DNA from 2 places in the Thioalkalivibrio sp. AKL17 genome. Region 1 is predicted to be linked to the other one. Evidence: predicted binding sites of a transcription regulator. Region 1 holds the regulator's gene; the other holds the start of a gene.
The links. The regulator FliA, encoded in region 1, starts transcription of late flagellar genes. The targets are predictions, from matches to a motif close to GCTAAAGTTNNNNNNNNNNCNGCCGATA.
Positions count from the first base shown of each region.

Region 2: a site for FliA is predicted at 5,500-5,527, ahead of D577_RS14515 (methyl-accepting chemotaxis protein). Genes of this name have one in related genera too.

Region 1 covers NZ_KB898764.1:459,567-470,323, reverse strand. The annotation lists gene D577_RS0102150 (flagellar motor protein) at 1-721, opposite strand, end outside; gene D577_RS0102145 (chemotaxis response regulator protein-glutamate methylesterase) at 723-1,835, opposite strand; gene D577_RS0102140 (chemotaxis protein CheA) at 1,838-4,123, opposite strand; gene D577_RS0102135 (protein phosphatase CheZ) at 4,196-4,978, opposite strand; gene D577_RS0102130 (chemotaxis response regulator CheY) at 5,014-5,394, opposite strand; gene D577_RS0102125 (RNA polymerase sigma factor FliA) at 5,434-6,195, opposite strand; gene D577_RS0102120 (MinD/ParA family protein) at 6,192-7,016, opposite strand; gene flhF (flagellar biosynthesis protein FlhF) at 7,000-8,406, opposite strand; gene flhA (flagellar biosynthesis protein FlhA) at 8,462-10,561, opposite strand; gene flhB (flagellar biosynthesis protein FlhB) at 10,558-10,757, opposite strand, start outside.
Region 2 covers NZ_KB898764.1:44,117-50,925, reverse strand. The annotation lists gene D577_RS0100250 (SIMPL domain-containing protein) at 1-675, shown strand, start outside; gene D577_RS0100245 (rhodanese-like domain-containing protein) at 700-1,020, shown strand; gene dapC (succinyldiaminopimelate transaminase) at 1,118-2,314, shown strand; gene dapD (2,3,4,5-tetrahydropyridine-2,6-dicarboxylate N-succinyltransferase) at 2,383-3,204, shown strand; gene D577_RS0100230 (ArsC family reductase) at 3,197-3,550, shown strand; gene D577_RS14515 (methyl-accepting chemotaxis protein) at 3,566-5,479, opposite strand; gene D577_RS0100220 (DEAD/DEAH box helicase) at 5,650-6,809, opposite strand, start outside.

The DNA of each region.
Region 1 (10,757 bases):
GCTTGCTCTCGATATTGCGGGGGTTCTCTCCCTCCGCGATCGCGATCAGACCCTCCATCAGCATCTCCTGGTGACGGGAGCGTTCCTGCACCAGTGCCTTCAGCTTGTTGGCCACCGGCAGGAACAGCAGATTCGCCGAAGCGATCCCGTAGACCGTGGCCACGAACGCGGCCGCGATCCCGGCGCCCAGGCGATCCGGATCGGTCAGGTTCTGCATCACGGCCATCAGCCCCATGACCGCGCCCACGATGCCGAGCGTGGGCGCATACACCCCCATGCTCTCGAAGACCTTGGCGCCCTGCAGATCGAAGGCCTCGCGGTTGTCCACGTCGGATTCCAGGATCTGCCGGATCACCTGCGGTTCGGATCCGTCCACCAGCAGCTGCAGCCCCTTGCGGGCGAACGGGTCGCGTTCCTCTTCGGCTACGCTCTCCAGTCCGAGAAGTCCTTCCTTGCGCGCGATGTTCGACCATTCCACCACGCGGCGAATCATCGCAGCGTTGTCGATCGCCGGCGGACGAAAGACCCACGGCAGCATCTTCATGCCGTGCATGAAGACTCCCAGGCGCGCCTGCACCAGCGTCGCGCCGAGGGTTCCCAGCACCACGATGATGAACGCCGCGGCATTCCACAGCGCACCGATCCCGCTACCCTTGGCGATGCTGCCGCCCAGCACCGCAACGAGCCCCAGGAGAATCCCGATGAGGCTCAGGATATCCACGTCAGCAGAACCCCTTGACCAGTGCCGGCCCGATCTCCTGCAACGGATACACGTGGTCCGTCAATCCGGCCTCCGCGACGGCCGCCGGCATGCCGTACACCACCGAGGTCGCCGCATCCTGTGACCACACCTGGGCCCCGCAACCCTTCAGCGCGCGCACGCCCTCGCGGCCGTCCGCCCCCATGCCGGTCAGGATGACGGCCAGGACCTGGCCGCGCAGCGCATCGACGGCCGATTCGAAGGCCGCGTCCACGCTCGGCTTGTAGATGGTGCCCGCCGGACTCTCGGTCACCCGCACGCGGGTCTGGGAACCGCGTTCCAGCGTCAGCTGCTGGCCACCGGGGGCCAGCAGAGCCGTGCCCGGACGCAGGAAGTCGCCGTCCACCGCCTGCTTGATGCGGATCGGGCAGATCGCGTCCAGTCGTTCGGCGAACGCCGGGGTGAAGCTTGCCGGCATGTGCTGGACCAGCACCACCGGGAGCGGAAAGTTCGCCGGCAGGTGCTTGAGCACCTCCTGCAACGCCACCGGCCCGCCGGTGGAGGTCCCGATCAGCACCGCGCGCAGGGAGCTGAGCGGTGCCGGCGGACGGGCCACCGGCGGCTTGGGGGTCTCGCGCGCGGTTTCGCTCGCCTTGCGGTCCGCCGCCTGACGGCGTTCCGAGACCGGTGCCTCGGTTTTCGGCCGGTCCCCTCCCGGCGCGCTGGAGGAACGAGCGCGGCTGCGTGCCAGGCTGCGGACCCGCCGGCGCAGCAGGGCACGCGCACTGTCTTCGTCCCCGGCCATGTCGGAGAAGCGTTTGGGCAGAAAGTCGACCGCACCGGCCTCCAGCGCGTCCAGGGTTGCCTGGGCACCCTCGGTGGTCAGGCTGGAGAACATCAGGATCGGTCGCGGATGGTCGGCCATGATCTTGCGGACCGCCGTGATGCCGTCCATCACCGGCATCTCGATGTCCATGGTCACGACATCCGGGTCCAGTTCCTTCACGGCGTCGACCGCCTTCTGGCCATCCTCGGCCGTACCCACGACCTCGATCCCGATATCCGCGTTCAGGATCTCCGCAATCCGGCGTCGGAAAAACCCGGAATCATCCACCACCAGAACCTTGACCGGCATCCTCAGCCCTCAGCTCGTCGGGCGGCCCGGCGCGCGCGCCCGCTGCCCGGTACCTGATTCACCAGCAGGGTGACCAGGTCCGAGACATCCAGAATGAGTGCAATGCCACCATCGCCGGTAATGGTAGCGCCCGCCAGGCCCTTGACCCCCTGAAGATTCTGGCCCAGAGGCTTGATGACAACTTCTTCCTGCCCCACCAGACCGTCGACCACCAGGCCGACCTTGCGGTCGGCCGCATGGACCACGACCACATGGGCGTTCTCGCGGGGTTCCGGTTCCACGCCGGGCTTCGCCCAGCGCGACAGATAATGGATCGGCAGGGTCTGGTTGCGCACCACAATGACTTCCTGCTCGTCCACGTAATGGGTCTGGGTGAGGTCCAGATCGAGGATCTCGGAGACCGCCGCCAGCGGGATCGCGAAACGGCGTTCGCCCAGGATCACCATCAGCGCCGGCAGGATCGCCAGGGTCAGCGGCAGCTTCACCCGCAACGTCGTGCCGACGCCGACCTCCGATTCGATCTCCACGGTGCCGTTGAGCTGGTTCAGGCTGGTCTTGACCACGTCCATGCCCACGCCCCGGCCGGAGACATCCGAGATCTCGGCCTTGGTCGAAAAGCCGGCCATGAAGATCACGTTGAAGGCCTCGCGGTCGGTCATGCGCTCGGCCATCGCGGGCTCCATCAGCTCCTTTTCCACCGCCTTGCGGCGTAGCGCATCCGGATCCATGCCACGTCCGTCGTCCTTGATGATCAGGGCGATATGGTCGCCCTCCTGGGCGGCCCCGAGGACCACCGTGCCGCGCCGCGGCTTGCCGGCTGCCTCGCGCTCGTCGGGCATCTCGATCCCGTGGTCCACCGCATTGCGCACCAGATGCACCATCGGGTCCGACAGGGCCTCGACCAGGTTCTTGTCGAGGTCGGTCTCCTCGCCAAAGATCTCCAGATCGATTTCCTTGCCCAGATTCCGGGAGAGATCGCGGATCACGCGAGGGAAACGGTTGAAGACCTTCTTCACCGGCTGCATGCGGGTCTTCATTACCGAGGCCTGGAGGTCGGAGGTCACCAGCGCCAGCGAACTGATCGCCTTGCCCAGTTCATCGTCCACGTGCTCGGAGCGCAGCATGCTCAGCCGGTTGCGCACCAGCACCAGCTCGCCCACAAGATTCATGATCTCGTCGAGGCGCTCGGTATCCACGCGCACCGAAGTCTCGCCCTGATTTCCGCCACCGCCCTGGCCGCCGCCCCCGGCACCCCCGCCGGAAGCACCGCCGCGCCCACCGCCGGACGTGGGCGCCGGACCGGAACTTTCCGCCTTCTGTTCCTTCCCGCCCGTGCCTCCGGGCGAGGCTGCCGCCGGCTCTGCGGCAGGCGCGGTGTCCGCGTGTTCGGTGCCGCCGGCCCCGGCGGCGGACGCCGAACCTTCCGGAACCGGTTCCGCAGCGGCGGACGGGCCCGGCTCGGCCGGTTCGGCCGGCGTGGTGGGTGGGCCGGCTCCTTTCGCCTGCAGTTCGTCGAGCAGGCTCTCGAACTCATCGTCGGTGATCTCGTCGTCGCCCCCACCCGCGTCACCGCCATCCGCAGCCGCGACCTCCGGGGCCGCCTCCGCTGCCGTGCCCGGATCCACCGGTTTCGGTGGCTGGTCTCCGTGCAGGCTGTCCAGCAGGGCCTCGAACTCGTCGTCGGTGATCTCGTCCCCGGCACCCACGCGGACTTCGTCATCGCCCGGCGCGTCATCCGCTGCCGGCTCCGGCGCGGACGGCGGTTCGGCCGCTTCCTCCAGCGCCTCCTCCGGCCAGTCGTCGGCCGATCCCGGTGCTGCCTCCCCGGCCGGAGCCGCGTCCGGCGTTTCTTCCGCGACCGGGGCGGCTTCGTCCCCGCCGCCGGCGGCGGGGACCGTTTCGTTGCGCGCCATGCTTCGCAGGGTGTCGACCAGATCTTCGGGCGCCGGCGTCGGCTCCTGGCCGTCGCGCAGCTCGCCGAACATCACGTTGAGCGAGTCCAGGACCCGCAGCATCGTGTCCATCAGATGACCGTCCACCTGACGTTCGTGATTGCGCAGCAGGTTGAAAACGTCTTCGGCGTTGTGGCAGACCGTCACCAGCGGGTCCAGCCCGAGAAAACCGGCCCCGCCCTTGATGGTATGGAAACTGCGGAAGACCGCATTCAGCAGATCGGTATCGTCCGGATGCTGTTCCAGGTCGATCAGCTGTTCGTTCAGGCCTTCCAGCAGCTCCCCCGCCTCGATCAGGAAGTCCTGGAGGATTTCGTCGTTGGGGTCGATGGCCATGCGGTCTCTCCGTTCCGGTGACTCGAATCGTCGGCAGATGGCTGCCGGTGCAAGGGGATCCCGGGACGGACCCTAGAACCCCAGGCTCGACAGCAGATCGTCCACCTCGTCCTGTCCTTGAACGACATCCGTGCCGGAATCTTGAGTGTGGGGCACCGCGGGTCCATGCCCGCGGCGGTCCTCCTCGCGTGCGGTTTCTTCCGCCTCCGGGGCCTGTTCGGCCGCCGCCCGGGCATCCTTCTCCAGGCGCCCGGAAGACAGGCGGATCAGCGAGACCAGGCTTTCCTCCAGGTCCGTGACCAGACGGATGACCCGCCGGATCACCTGCCCGGTGAGATCCTGGTAGCTCTGTGCCATCAGGACCTGCGACAGCAACCGGCGCAGTTCTTCGGTGTCCTTGCCGGTCTGTTCGAAAAACGCATCGAGTTCGCGCGCGAACTCGCGGAATTCCTCCACCGACAGTTCGCGGTTGCGGAACCGGGTCCATTTCTCGGTGAGTTCCGCGGCACGCCCGGCGAACGCCTCGGCAATCGGCAGGGACGATTCCACCGCATTCAGGGTTTCGTGCGTGGCCTGTTCGGTCTGGGTCACCACGTAACTCAGACGCTCGCGTGCATCCGGAATCTCGTCCTGCGCCAGCTCGACCAGACGCGAATCGCCCCGGAAGCTCTCCAGGGCCTCGTGCAGTTCGCGGGTCAGTTTGCCCAGTTCGTCGAACAGTTCGCGCTCGTAAGGCCGCGCGAGCTCCTGGATCAGGCGGCGCGAAGCCTCCTCGTCACCGCCTTCCAGAGCGCCCACCAGCTCCCGCGCCAGCGCGAGCCGGTCTTCCCCGGAGGCATTCTCTTGTTCGGTCATCGGGTCTCTCTTGCCGTGTCAGCCGGTCGCGGTATTCAGCCTTGAGCTTCAATACGTTCGAAGATCTTTTCGATCTTCTCCTTGAGCGTCTCGGCCGTGAAGGGCTTCACAATGTAACCGTTCACGCCGGCCTCTGCCGCCTCCACGATCTGATCGCGCTTGGCTTCGGCCGTGACCATCAGCACCGGCAACGATTTCAGCCGCTCGTCCTTGCGCACCTCGCGCAGGAGGTCGATGCCCGGCATGTTGGGCATGTTCCAGTCGGTGATCAGAAAATCGAAGTCGCCGTTCTGCAGCATCGGCAGGGCGGTGCTCCCGTCGTCGGCCTCCATGGTGTTGTTGAAGCCAAGATCCCGCAGGAGATTCTTGATGATGCGCCGCATCGTGGAGAAGTCGTCCACGATCAGGATTTTCATACCCTTGTCCACAGTTCGCTCCGGGAATGTGTTTGAACCTTAGAATATCTGCAGGGACTCGACGTCTTCGAGCCACGAGCCCAGACGCGCCCGCAGACGGTGCACCGCCTGGCTGCGGATCTGGCTGACGCGCGATTCGGTCACGTCCAGCACCGCACCGATCTCGCGCAGGTTGAGTTCTTCGGTGTAGTACAGGTTGAGCACCAGTCGTTCGCGCTCGGGCAGATCGCCCAGTGCGCCGGCCAGTTCCTCGCGGAACTCCCCGGCCTCGATGCGCCGCGACGGGGACTGCTCCTGCCCTTCCAGCACGCGATCCGCCTCGCCCTCCGGGCCGCCCACCTCGTCCAGCGCGAACAGATGGGCACCGGCATGATCATCCAGCATCTGGTAGTAGGTTTCCACCGGGACGCCCAGCTCCTCGGCGATCTCCGGAGCGCGAGCGGCGCGGCCCTCGCGGGCCTCCACCGTCTGCATCGCCTCGGAGATCCGCCGGCTGTTGCGGTGCACCGAGCGCGGCGTCCAGTCGCTGCGACGCAGCTCGTCGATCATCGCCCCGCGGATGCGGATCCCGGCGTAGGTGGCGAAGGTCGCCCCCTGGCCGCCTTCGAACTGCCGCGCGGCCTCGATCAGCCCCACCATGCCTGCCTGCACCAGGTCATCCACCTGCACCGAGGCCGGCAGCCGGGCCATCAGGTGATGGGCGATCCGATTCACCAGCTCGACGTGGTCCGCGACCAGCTGATCCGGTCCCCCGGTCCCCGCCCGGGCGTATCCCGAAAGTCTGTTCTTTGGCGTGTTCATGCGCTTTGCAGCATCCTCTCGACGAAGAATCCAACCCCCCCGCTGGCGCCGCGGGCCACCGGCCAGCCGTCGACCTTGCGCGCGAGCTCGAGGAACGCCCGTCCCGCCGGGCTGCCCGGGGACTGCTGCACCACCGGCGCCCGTTTCTGCACCGCCTGGCGCAGGGCATCATCCAGCGGAATCACGCCCACCAGATCCAGTATGACCTCCGGCAGATAGGTGGAACAAACCGCCTGCAGCTTCTGCATCACGCGTTCCGCCCCGGCACGGCCCTGCACCATGTTCGCGACCACGCGGAACCGGTTCACGCCATGATCCCGATGCAGGACCTTGATCAGCGCATAGGCGTCGGTCATCGATGCCGGCTCGTCGGTGACCACCACCAGGGTCTCCTGCACGGCCTGACAGAAACTGGTCACCGACTCCTGCAACCCGGCCGCGGTATCCACCACCAGCACGTCCAGCGGTCGCGTATACATGCTGAAGGCCTGGATCAGGCCGTGATGTTCCGGCCGGCTCAGGTTGGCCATGGTCGCGATCCCGGACGCGGAAGGCACCACGCGGATTCCCTCCGGGCCCTCGATGATCACGTCTTCCAGATCCTCGACGTCCCCGGTCACCAGGTCGTGCAGCGTCCGCTGCGGACGCAGGCCCAGCAGCACATCGACGTTTGCGAGCCCCAGGTCCGCATCGAACAGCATGACCTCGCGTCCCAGTCGGGCCAGTCCGACCGACAGGTTGACCGAGACATTGGTCTTGCCGACCCCGCCCTTGCCCGAGGCCACCGCGACCACCTTCAGGGGCTTAGTGTTGTGTGACATGATGTCCCTTCAGCACCGGTTGAATCATTTCGAGCGGCGCGGGCTCCTCGCCCGCGGCCGGCTCGTCCGCGGATCGCGGTCGCCGGGCCTCGCGTTCCGTCGCCTGGCGCCGCCGCCAGGCCTGCATCGCCTCGTCGACCCAGGCATCGGCCGCCCCGTGCTCGGGTTCTTCCTGCAGCGCCAGGCGGGTCAGATGTCCGGTATCCACGCGATGGAAATCCTCGGCGATGCGCTGGCCGTCGCTCATGAACGCAACACCCAGCGGCTGGTCCAGCAGTACCGAAAGCACCTCGCCCAGCTGTTCCGCCTCGTCCAGCTTGGTCAGTACCAGGGCCGAGGGTTCCGTGGGGGCGAAAGCCTCCAGCACCCGGCGCAGGGCCATGCCCTGGGTAGTGGCCGCGATCACCAGCCAGGTCTCCGCGCGCACGTCCGCAGGCATGTCCGTCAGCAGGGGTTCCCGCGGAGCGGTACGCGGCGACTGCCCGGCGGTATCCACCAGGATCAGGTGCCCGCTGCCCGCCGAGCGCCGCGCCATCTCGCGCAGCTCGGCCTCGGTTTCCACCACACACACCGCGGTTCCCGCCATCTGGCCGAAGGCCTGCAACTGCCGCGTCGCGCCGATGCGCTGGGCGTCCATGGTGACCAGGGTGACCGAATCCGGCCCCATGCGGCGGATCTGGCGCAGTGCAATCCGTGCAATGGTGGTGGTTTTGCCGACCCCCGTCGGTCCCTCCAGCGCGAGCACCCCGCCCTCGTCGAGGATGGAGGCGCGCGCGGTCACGATGGCACCCGACAGGCGCGCCCGCAGGCGCTCCCATGCCTCCTCCGAGGTGTGATCGTCGAGGATGCTGCCGGCCAGGCTGCGCGCCAGCGGCTCGCGGAAGCCCAGATCCATCAGCCGCGCCTTGCATTCGGCCGCCAGTGGATGCCGCGCCGCCCAGCGGGCCTGCTCGTTCTCTTCGTACTGCCGCGTCAGCAGACTGCGCAGATCCCGCAGTTCCTGACGCATCGCGGACACCTCGGGGTCGGTGGGCCACTGCGGGGCCGGTCGCTGCCGGGACCCGGCACCCGACCCCCCGCCGGCGGAAGCCGCCGCGGGCTCCGGCGCGCGGGGGTGCTCACCGCGCGGGGCCGGTTCATCGCGCACACCCTGTCGCGCCGATTCCCGGGCGGAGCGTGCCCCGCTACCGGCGTCGTCCTGCCGCGGGGCACCCCGGCCGTCACCCTCCGCCGTTCCGGCGGGCGCCTCGCCGCCATCGAGGGCCGCGACCACCTCCAGCCAGCCGTCGACCCGGCGGCTGGACAGGATTACGGCGTCCTCGCCCTGCTCCTCGCGGACCTGGCGCATCGCGTCGCGCATGTCCCGTGCCCGGTATCGTCTGACATTCATCGTTCGCTCTCCCGCCGATCGTTGACTGGTGCTTCAGGCCATGCCCGTTCGCACATCACGCCGACTTCTTGTCTGCTTCATCCTGTCCCACCGTGGCCACCACCCGGATCCGCCGGTTGTCCGGGATCTCGGTGAATGCGAGCACGGTCAGGTTGCGCACCGCGCCCCGCAGCCACCCGGCGATCCAGGAGCGGATTTCCGGGGCCACCACCAGCACCGCCGGCTGTCCCGCCGCCTCCTGGCGCTGGGCGGCCTCGCCCACCGATCGTTGCAGGCGTTCGGCCAGGCCCGGCTCCAGTCCGACGGTGTCGCCATTGCTGCCCTGCAGAGACTTATGCAAAAGCTGTTCCAACGAAGGGTCGAGGGCGATCAGGGGCAGCTCCTCCTCCGGTCCCACCAGGTCCTGGACGATGGAGCGCGACAGCGCGACCCGCACCGCGGCGGTCAAAGTGCCGGGATCCTGACTCTTGGCACCCTCCTCTGCCAGGGTTTCGGCGATCGTGCGCAGATCGCGGATGGAGACCTGCTCGGCCAGCAGGTTCTGCAGCACCTTCAGGATCACGCTCAGCGACAGCGTCTTCGGCACCAGGTTTTCCACCAGCTTGGGCGAACGCTGCGCCAGCTGGTCCAGCAGGTGCTGGGCCTCCTCGTGGCCGATCAGCCGGTGTGCGTTTTCGCGGAACACCTGCGACAGATGGGTCGCGATCACCGTGGACACGTCCACCACGGTGTAGCCGGCCCCCTGCGCCTGTTCGCGGTTCTCGGGGTCGATCCACAGGGCATCCAGGTTGAACGTCGGATCCTTGGTCGGCGTCCCCGGTACCTCACCGAAGACCTCGCCCGGATTGATCGCCAGCTCCTTGTCCGGGAACACCTCGGCCTCGGCGACGGTCACGCCCAGAAGGGCGATGCGGTAGGTGTTCGGACTCAGCTCGAGGTTGTCGCGGATATGCACCGGCTGCAGCAGGAAGCCCAGCTCCTGCGACAGCTTGCGGCGTACGCCCTTGATCCGCCCCATCAGCTGGCCGTCCTGGGTCCGGTCCACCAGCGGGATCAGGCGGTAGCCGACCTCCAGCGACACCAGGTCCACCGGCGGCACGTCGTCCCACGACAGCTCGCGGTTCTCCGGCGAGGGTTCCTGCTCGGCCTCCGGCAGACGCTCCACCTCGGCTGCCTCCTCGTGCCGCCGGCGCGACATCAGGTAACCGCCGCCGGCGACCAGCGAAGCCAGGCCCAGGAACACCGCATTGGGCATCCCCGGCACCATGCCCAGCGACGCGATCACCCCACCCACGACGTACATCACGCGCGGGTTGGAGAACATCTGGCCGATGACCTGCTGGCCCATGTCCTGGGTGGTGGATACGCGGGTCACGATGATGGCCGTGGCCGAGGACAGCACCAGCGACGGGATCTGCGCCACCAGGCCGTCACCGATGGTCAGCAGGACATAGTTGGTGGCGGCATCGCCGATGGACATCCCGTGCTGCAGGGCGCCGATGGTGAGTCCGCCGATGATGTTCACGAACAGGATCAAAATCCCGGCGATGGCGTCCCCGCGCACGAACTTCGAGGCCCCGTCCATGGAACCGTAGAAGTCGGCCTCCTGGGCGATCTCGTCACGCCGTCGGCGCGCCTCTTCCTGGGTCAGAAGGCCCGCATTGAGGTCGGCATCGATCGCCATCTGCTTGCCCGGCATCGAATCCAGGGTAAAGCGGGCGCTGACCTCGGACACGCGCCCCGCACCCTTGGTTACCACCACGAAGTTGATGATGATCAGGATCGCGAACACCACCAGGCCGACCGCGTAGTTGCCGCCGACCACGAAGTCGCCGAAGGCCTGGATGACCTGCCCGGCCGCGTCCGTTCCGGTATGCCCTTCCAGCAGGATCACCCGGGTGGAGGCGATGTTCAGCGCCAGACGCAGCAGGGTTGCCACCAGAAGCACCGTGGGAAACACCGCGAATTCCAGCGGCCGCGGGGTGTACACCGCGACCATGATCACCACCAGCGACAGCGCGATGTTGAAGGTGAACAGCACGTCCAGCGCCACCGGCGGCAGCGGCAGCACCATCATCGACAGCATCGCGATCAGCAGCAGCGGGGCGCCCAGCCCCCAGCGGCCCATGCCGCTCAGGCGATCGAGGAAGCTCATGCGTCATCCTCCCGGCGCCGGCCGTGGCGTCCCTGGTGGGGATCGAGATATTCGTCCGGCACCGGCAGATCGTCCGGCATGTCCACGCCCTGGTCGGCCCGCTTGAGCTGGTAAACGTAGGCGAGGATGCGCGCCACCGCGACGAACAGGCCGTCGGGAATCTCCCGGTCCAGGTCGGTGGTGAAATAGAGTGCGC
Region 2 (6,809 bases), 420 kb from region 1:
ACCGCCACGCCGGCCGCCGCGGGCGGCGACGGGGCCACGGTGTTCAAGCTCTCCGGCACCGCCGAGCGTCAGGTCGAGAACGACCGCATGATCGCTACCCTCGTGGCCGAGGCCCGCGCGCCCGAAGCGCCTGATGCCGCCGCCGAGGTCAACCAGCGAATGGAGGGTGCCCTGGCGCACCTCGAGGCATTCGAACACATCGACACCCGGACCCTCGACTACAGCACCCGCGCGATCCAGGACCGCAATGACCGCAGCCGGATCACCGCCTGGCAGGTCCGCCAGAGTCTGGAACTGCGCGGCGGCGACTTCGACAGCCTCACCGAGCGCGTCGGCGAGCTGCAGCAGGAACACGAGCTCACCGTCAGCGGCATCCGTTTCGGCGTGTCCGCCGAGCGCGAACGAGAAGCACGCCGCGAGATGATCGACGACGCGGTGGAGGACCTGACGGATCAGGCCCGCGCGATGGCGCGCAGCATCGGCGCCTCGCATCTGCGGCCGCTGGAGATGGAACTGACCCGCCAGCGCAGTCACGGACCGCAGCCGATGATGGCACGCTCCGAAGGAGTTGCCAGCGCCCCTGCCCTGGAAGCCGGCGAGAGCACCCTGACCATCCGTGTGGACGGTCGCATGCAGGCCCTGGGAGCGGACACCCTGCGCGTGACACCCCGATAAGCCGGGCACGACAGCGGAGACCGCATGCGCCAGATGACCGCGCCGGAACTGAACGACTACCTCGCCACGGCGGACCCGCCGCCGCTGCTGCTGGACGTGCGTGAACCCTGGGAGTTCGAGCACTGCCATATCGAGGGCTCACGCCTGCTGCCGATGGGCCAGATCCCGTCGCACCGGGACGAACTGGATCCGCAGGCCGAGATCGTCGTCATCTGCCACCATGGCGTGCGCAGCCAGCAGGTGGCGGGATTTCTCGAACGAGCCGGCTTCGGCCACGTCATCAACCTGCGCGGCGGCGTGGACGCCTGGGCGCGCGAGGTGGACGTGAACATGCCCGTCTACTGATCCCGCCCGACCCGGCCCCGGCCGGTGCGGGGAATACTGGGACGTGCCGGCCTCATTCCGTATACTGACCGGTTTTCCGGCCCACTGCGAGCAAGCGATGAATCCTGACCTCGACCGGCTCCAGCCCTATCCGTTCGAACGCCTGCGGGCGCTGTTCGCCGATCTGGAGCTGCCCGGGGGCGTGGATCCGATCGCGCTGTCCATCGGCGAACCGCGGCACCCGCTGCCGGACTTCGTCGAACCCACGCTGCAGGCGGCGGTCAGCGGCTACAACCACTACCCGACCACGCGCGGCGCCCCGGCCCTGCGCGAGACCATCGCCCTGTGGCTGCAGCAGCGCTTCACCCTGCCCGACGGGATCGACCCGGAGCGCCAGATCCTGCCGGTGGCGGGCACCCGCGAGGCGCTGTTCGCCATCGCCCAGGCGGTGGTCGATCCGCATGCCGGGGCCCGCGTGCTGATGCCCAACCCGTTCTACCAGATCTACGAGGGCGCGGCCCTGCTGGCCGGGGCCGAACCGGCGTTCTACGACCTGGATTCCGAGCGCGGCTGCCTTCCCGACTTCTCGCAGGTACCGGAATCGCTGTGGAAATCGGTGCAGCTGGTGTATGTCTGCAACCCCGGCAATCCCGCAGGCACGGTGATCCCCGAGGACCAGCTGCAGACCCTGATCGAGCTGGCCGAGCGCCACGACTTCGTGATCGCCGCCGACGAGTGCTATTCCGAGATCTACCATCCGCGCGGCCATCCGCCGCCGGGGCTGCTGGGCGCCGCCGCGCGCATGGGCAACGACACCTTCCGGCGCTGCATCGCGTTCCACAGCCTGTCCAAGCGCTCCAACCTGCCGGGGCTACGCTCGGGCTTCGTGGCGGGCGATGCCGGGATCCTCGAACGCTTCGCGCTGTACCGCACCTATCACGGCTGCACCCTGCCGACCCCGACCCAGGCGGTCAGCCGCGCGGCCTGGGCGGACGAGGCCCACGTCGAGGCCAATCGCGACCTCTACGCCGAGAAGTTCGCCCGGGTTGTGCCGAAGCTCCAGGAGGTGATGGAGGTCAGCACGCCGGAAGCCGGGTTCTACCTGTGGCCGCGGGTACCGGACGGCGACGACGAGGCCTTCGCCCGCCGGCTGTATGCCGAGGCCGGGGTCACCGTGCTGCCCGGGCGCTATCTCGGCCGCAGCCACCCCGACAGCGGCTACAACCCCGGCGCCGGCCATGTGCGCATGGCGCTGGTCGCCGAACCCGAGGCCTGTGTCGAGGCCGCCGAGCGCATCGTCGCGCTGTATCGCTGAGCCCGTCACGGCCCCTTTTTCGCACCACCATTTTTCCGTCCTACGATCGACCACAAGGAAACGTCACCATGTCGGACCTGCAGAACACCATCGAAACCGCCTTCGAGCGCCGCACCGAGATCAGCCCGCGCAACGTCGAGACCAGCGTGCGCGACGCCGTGAACGAGGCGCTGGACATGCTCGACAGCGGCCGCGCCCGCGTCGCCGAGAAGAACGGCGGCGAGTGGGTGGTCAACGAATGGCTGAAGAAGGCCGTGCTGCTGTCCTTCCGTATCTCGGAGAACGAGTTCATCAAGGGCGGCTTCACCAACTACTACGACAAGGTCGCCTCCAAGTACGCCGACACCTCCAGCCGCGACTTCCGTGAAGGCGGCGTACGCGTGGTGCCGCCGGCCACCGCCCGCCACGGCAGCTACATCGGCCCCAACGTGGTGCTGATGCCTTCCTACGTCAACATCGGCGCCTACGTGGACGAAGGCACCATGGTCGATACCTGGGCCACGGTCGGCTCCTGCGCGCAGATCGGCAAGAACGTGCACCTGTCGGGTGGCGTCGGCATCGGCGGCGTGCTGGAGCCACTGCAGGCGAACCCGACCATCATCGAGGACAACTGCTTCATCGGCGCACGCTCCGAGGTAGTCGAAGGCATGATCGTCGAGGAAGGCGCAGTGATCTCCATGGGCGTCTACCTCGGCCAGTCGACCCGCATCTACGACCGCGAGAACGACGAGATCATCCGTGGCCGCGTGCCCGCCGGCGCGGTGGTCGTGCCCGGAACCCTGCCGGCAGAGAACGGGAAGTACTCGCTGTACTGCGCGGTCATCGTCAAGCGCGTCGACGAGCAGACGAAGGCCAAGGTCGGCATCAACGAACTGCTGCGCGATGTCTGAGGTCGTCCTCCACGGCATCGCCAACTGCGACACCGTGCGGCGGGCACGCCGGGCGCTGGAAGCGGCCGGCGTGGAATATCGCTTCGTGGATTTCCGCAAGGACGGGCTGGATGCCGAACGCCTGCGGGAATGGGCGATGGAGCTGGGCTGGGAGGCCCTGATCAACCGCCGCGGCGCAACCTGGCGCCAGCTGCCGAAGGAACAGCGCGAGGCCCTCGACGAGGACAGCGCACTGGCCCTGATGCTGGAGAAGCCGACCCTGATCCGCCGTCCGGTGATCGAACACGCCGGCCGCGTGCGGCTGGGCTGGGGCCCGGAGAACGCCCGGGCCCTGGGCGCCGAGTAAGCGCCCGGGTTCGCCTCAGTCGCCGGACTTGCGGTAGCCGGCGACCTCCTGCTGCAGCTGTCGGGCGAGGCCCTCCAGGGCCTCCACCGCCTGCTGCATATCGGTCGCGCCGTCGGCACTCTGGGCCGCCAGATCGTTGATATGGTGCACGTTGCGGTTGATCTCCTCGGCGACCTGGCTCTGCTGCTCGGTGGCGCTGGCCACCTGCCGGGTCATGTCGTCGATGGTGCTGACCGACTGGTCGATGGCGTCCAGTGAACTGCGGGCCTCCTCCGCCTTGCCAACGCTGGATTCGGCCTGCTGCTGACTGGCATCCATGGCCTCCACCGCACGGCCGGCCGCGCCCTGCAGCCGCTCGATGATCCCGCGGATCTCCCCGGTGGAGTCGTTGGTGCGCTGCGCCAGGTGCCGGACCTCGTCCGCCACCACCGCGAAGCCGCGTCCGGCCTCCCCGGCACGTGCCGCCTCGATGGCCGCGTTCAGCGCCAGCAGGTTGGTCTTGTCGGCGATCTCCTCGATCACCTGCAGGATCGTACCGATGTTGTCGCTGTCGCCCTTGAGCTCGTCGATCACGTCGCGCGAGCGGTTAATCTCCCCGGCCAGGGCATTGATGGTCTCCTGCGTGGCGGACACCACGTCGCGCCCCCCATGCACCGCCTGAGTCGCCTGATCGGCCTGCTCCGCGGTGCTCTGGGTATTGTTCGCAACCTCCTGCACGGTGGCCGACATCTCGTTCATCGCCGTCACCACCTGCTCCACGTCACTGCGCTGCTCGCCGGTCGCCCGGCTGAGTTCCGCACTGCGTCCTTCCAGCTGACGCGCCGAGGCGGCGATGCCGTCGGCCGCGTCCGCGACCTGGCCTATCAGTCCCGACAGCCGTTCCATCACCTGGTTGAACGCACTGCCGGTGCGGCCGATCTCGTCGCGCGTGGCGATATCCACGCGATACCCCAGATCTGCCGAGCCGCTGCCCACCGCTTCCAGGCCAGTAGCCAGACGCTCCAGCGGCCGGGTCAGCACCCCGGCGTAGATCCAGCCAATGGCCAGGGCGACCAGGAAGGCCACCACCCAGAGCCCCCACAACAGCCACCACAGCATGTTCACGGGGGCATACAGCTCGCCCAGGGTCTGGTCGACGATCAGGCCCCAGTGGACGTCATACTCCTGCGCCATTTCCGGGAGCATCCGGGTCAGACCCCATTTGCGGTCACCGTCGCCGCTGAGGAATTCGCCGCCCGGGTCCCCTTCGCGATGGCGCAGCGGGGCCTGCATGATGGTGTATTCGCTCATGTCGTACCCGAACCGGTCCATGTTCCGGTGCCCGATCAGCCGTCCGTCGCCGTTGAACAGTGTGGCGCGACCGGTCTCTCCGATCGCCACGCGGTCAGACACCGACTTGACGGCGTCCATCGGCAGCTGTGCCGCCAGGACCCGGCCGTCATCCAGGGGTTCCAGATAGGTGATGAAGCGCCCGTCGGCGGAGTCCGCCCCGACGTCGACATCCAGCAGGCGGTCACCGGCCTGCGCCGCGCGCACCTTGCCTTCTCGGGTGGCGCCCGGGCCCGCGCCGGCGCGTTCGGCCATGCGCCCCGACTCCGCCACGACTTCCGCGGCGTCATCCAGCAGGCCGGCCCAGCGGAACCCTTCGTACTCGGCACGCAACCCTTCCAGCGCCGTTTCCGCATCCCGCGGATCGGCGAGCTCGGCCCGGGCCACGCTGCGCAGAGCCTGACCGTGTTCCACCACGCGCCGGTCGACTGCCGCCTGCACCTGCTCGCCGACGTTGATCAGCGTCTGTTCCAGGCTGGCGTTCAGCTGACCCTTCATGCTGTGGAAGGTCACCCCGCCCATGATGGACAGCGGGATGGTGCTGACCGCGATCACCAGCAGGATCAGTTTGAGGCGCAGGCCCTGTATCTTCATCGTCATCCTCCGGTTCCTGATCCCTTTGACGGCCAATCTCCAGCCGCCTTGAGCCCCACGAAAAAACGCACCCCGGGAGGTGCGTTTCGTGTACTACTTCACATTTCTTCGGGAGCGGACGGAAGACGCTCGCCCCGCATTCCCCGGTGCCGCGCCGCGACACCGGGGAAGCCGTGTCAGCGGCGCCCGGAGGCGGCCTGACCGCGACCCCGGCCTTCGGCGCCGCGGCCCTGCCCCTGCCGCGGGCCACCTCCGCCGCGTCCGGAACGATTGCCGGCGCCATTTCCGTTGCCCTTGCCACGGGGAGCACCACTGCCCTTGCCACGGCCACGGCGGGGGCGGTCATCCGCCACCGGCTGCGGCGCCGCGTAGCCGTCGGTCTCCATCCGCTCGATCGGACGCTGGATCAGCTTTTCGATCCCGGCCAGCAGCTTCAGCTCGTCGCCGCCAACCAGCGACAGCGCCGAGCCTTCACACCCCGCGCGGCCGGTGCGGCCGATGCGATGCACATAGTCCTCGGGCACGTTGGGCAGCTCGAAGTTGACCACCTGCGGCAGCTGGTCGATGTCCAGCCCGCGCGCGGCGATATCCGTGGCGACCAGAACCGGCACACGGCCGGACTTGAACTGCTCCAGTGCCCGGGTGCGGGCGTTCTGGCTCTTATTGCCGTGGATCGCGGCGGACTGCACCCCGTCCTTGGTCAACTTGTCCGCAAGGCGATCGGCCCCGTGTTTGGTCCGCGTGAACACCAGCACCTGCTCCCAGTCGTTGCTGCGGATCAGATGGCTCAGCAGATCCCGCTTCTGATGGCTTTCCACCAGGTGGACCTTCTGCTCCACGCTCTCCGAGGCGGTGTTGCGTGCCGCCACTTCCACGCAGGCCGGGTCGGTCAGCAGGCCGTCGGCCAGCTTGCGGATGTCATTGGAGAAGGTGGCCGAAAACATCAGGTTCTGCCGCTTCTTCGGCAGCATCGCGATCAGCTTGCGGATGTCGCGGATGAAGCCCATGTCGAGCATGCGATCCGCCTCGTCCAGCACCAGGATCTCCACCCCGGACAGGTCGATCGTCTTCTGGTTCGCGTGATCCAGCAGGCGCCCGGGCGTGGCTACCACCACGTCCATGCGGCTGCGCAGCGCGCGGATCTGCGGATTCATGCCCACCCCACCGAAGATGGTCATGGAGCGCTGCTCCAGATGCTGGCCGTAAGTCTTCACCGAATCGTGAACCTGGGAAGCCAGCTCCCGCGTCGGGGTCAGCACCAGGGCGCGCGGACGGCCGTTGCCGGCGCGCGCCGGCGGATTTTCCGCCAGCTTCTGCAGGATTGGCAGGGTGAAGC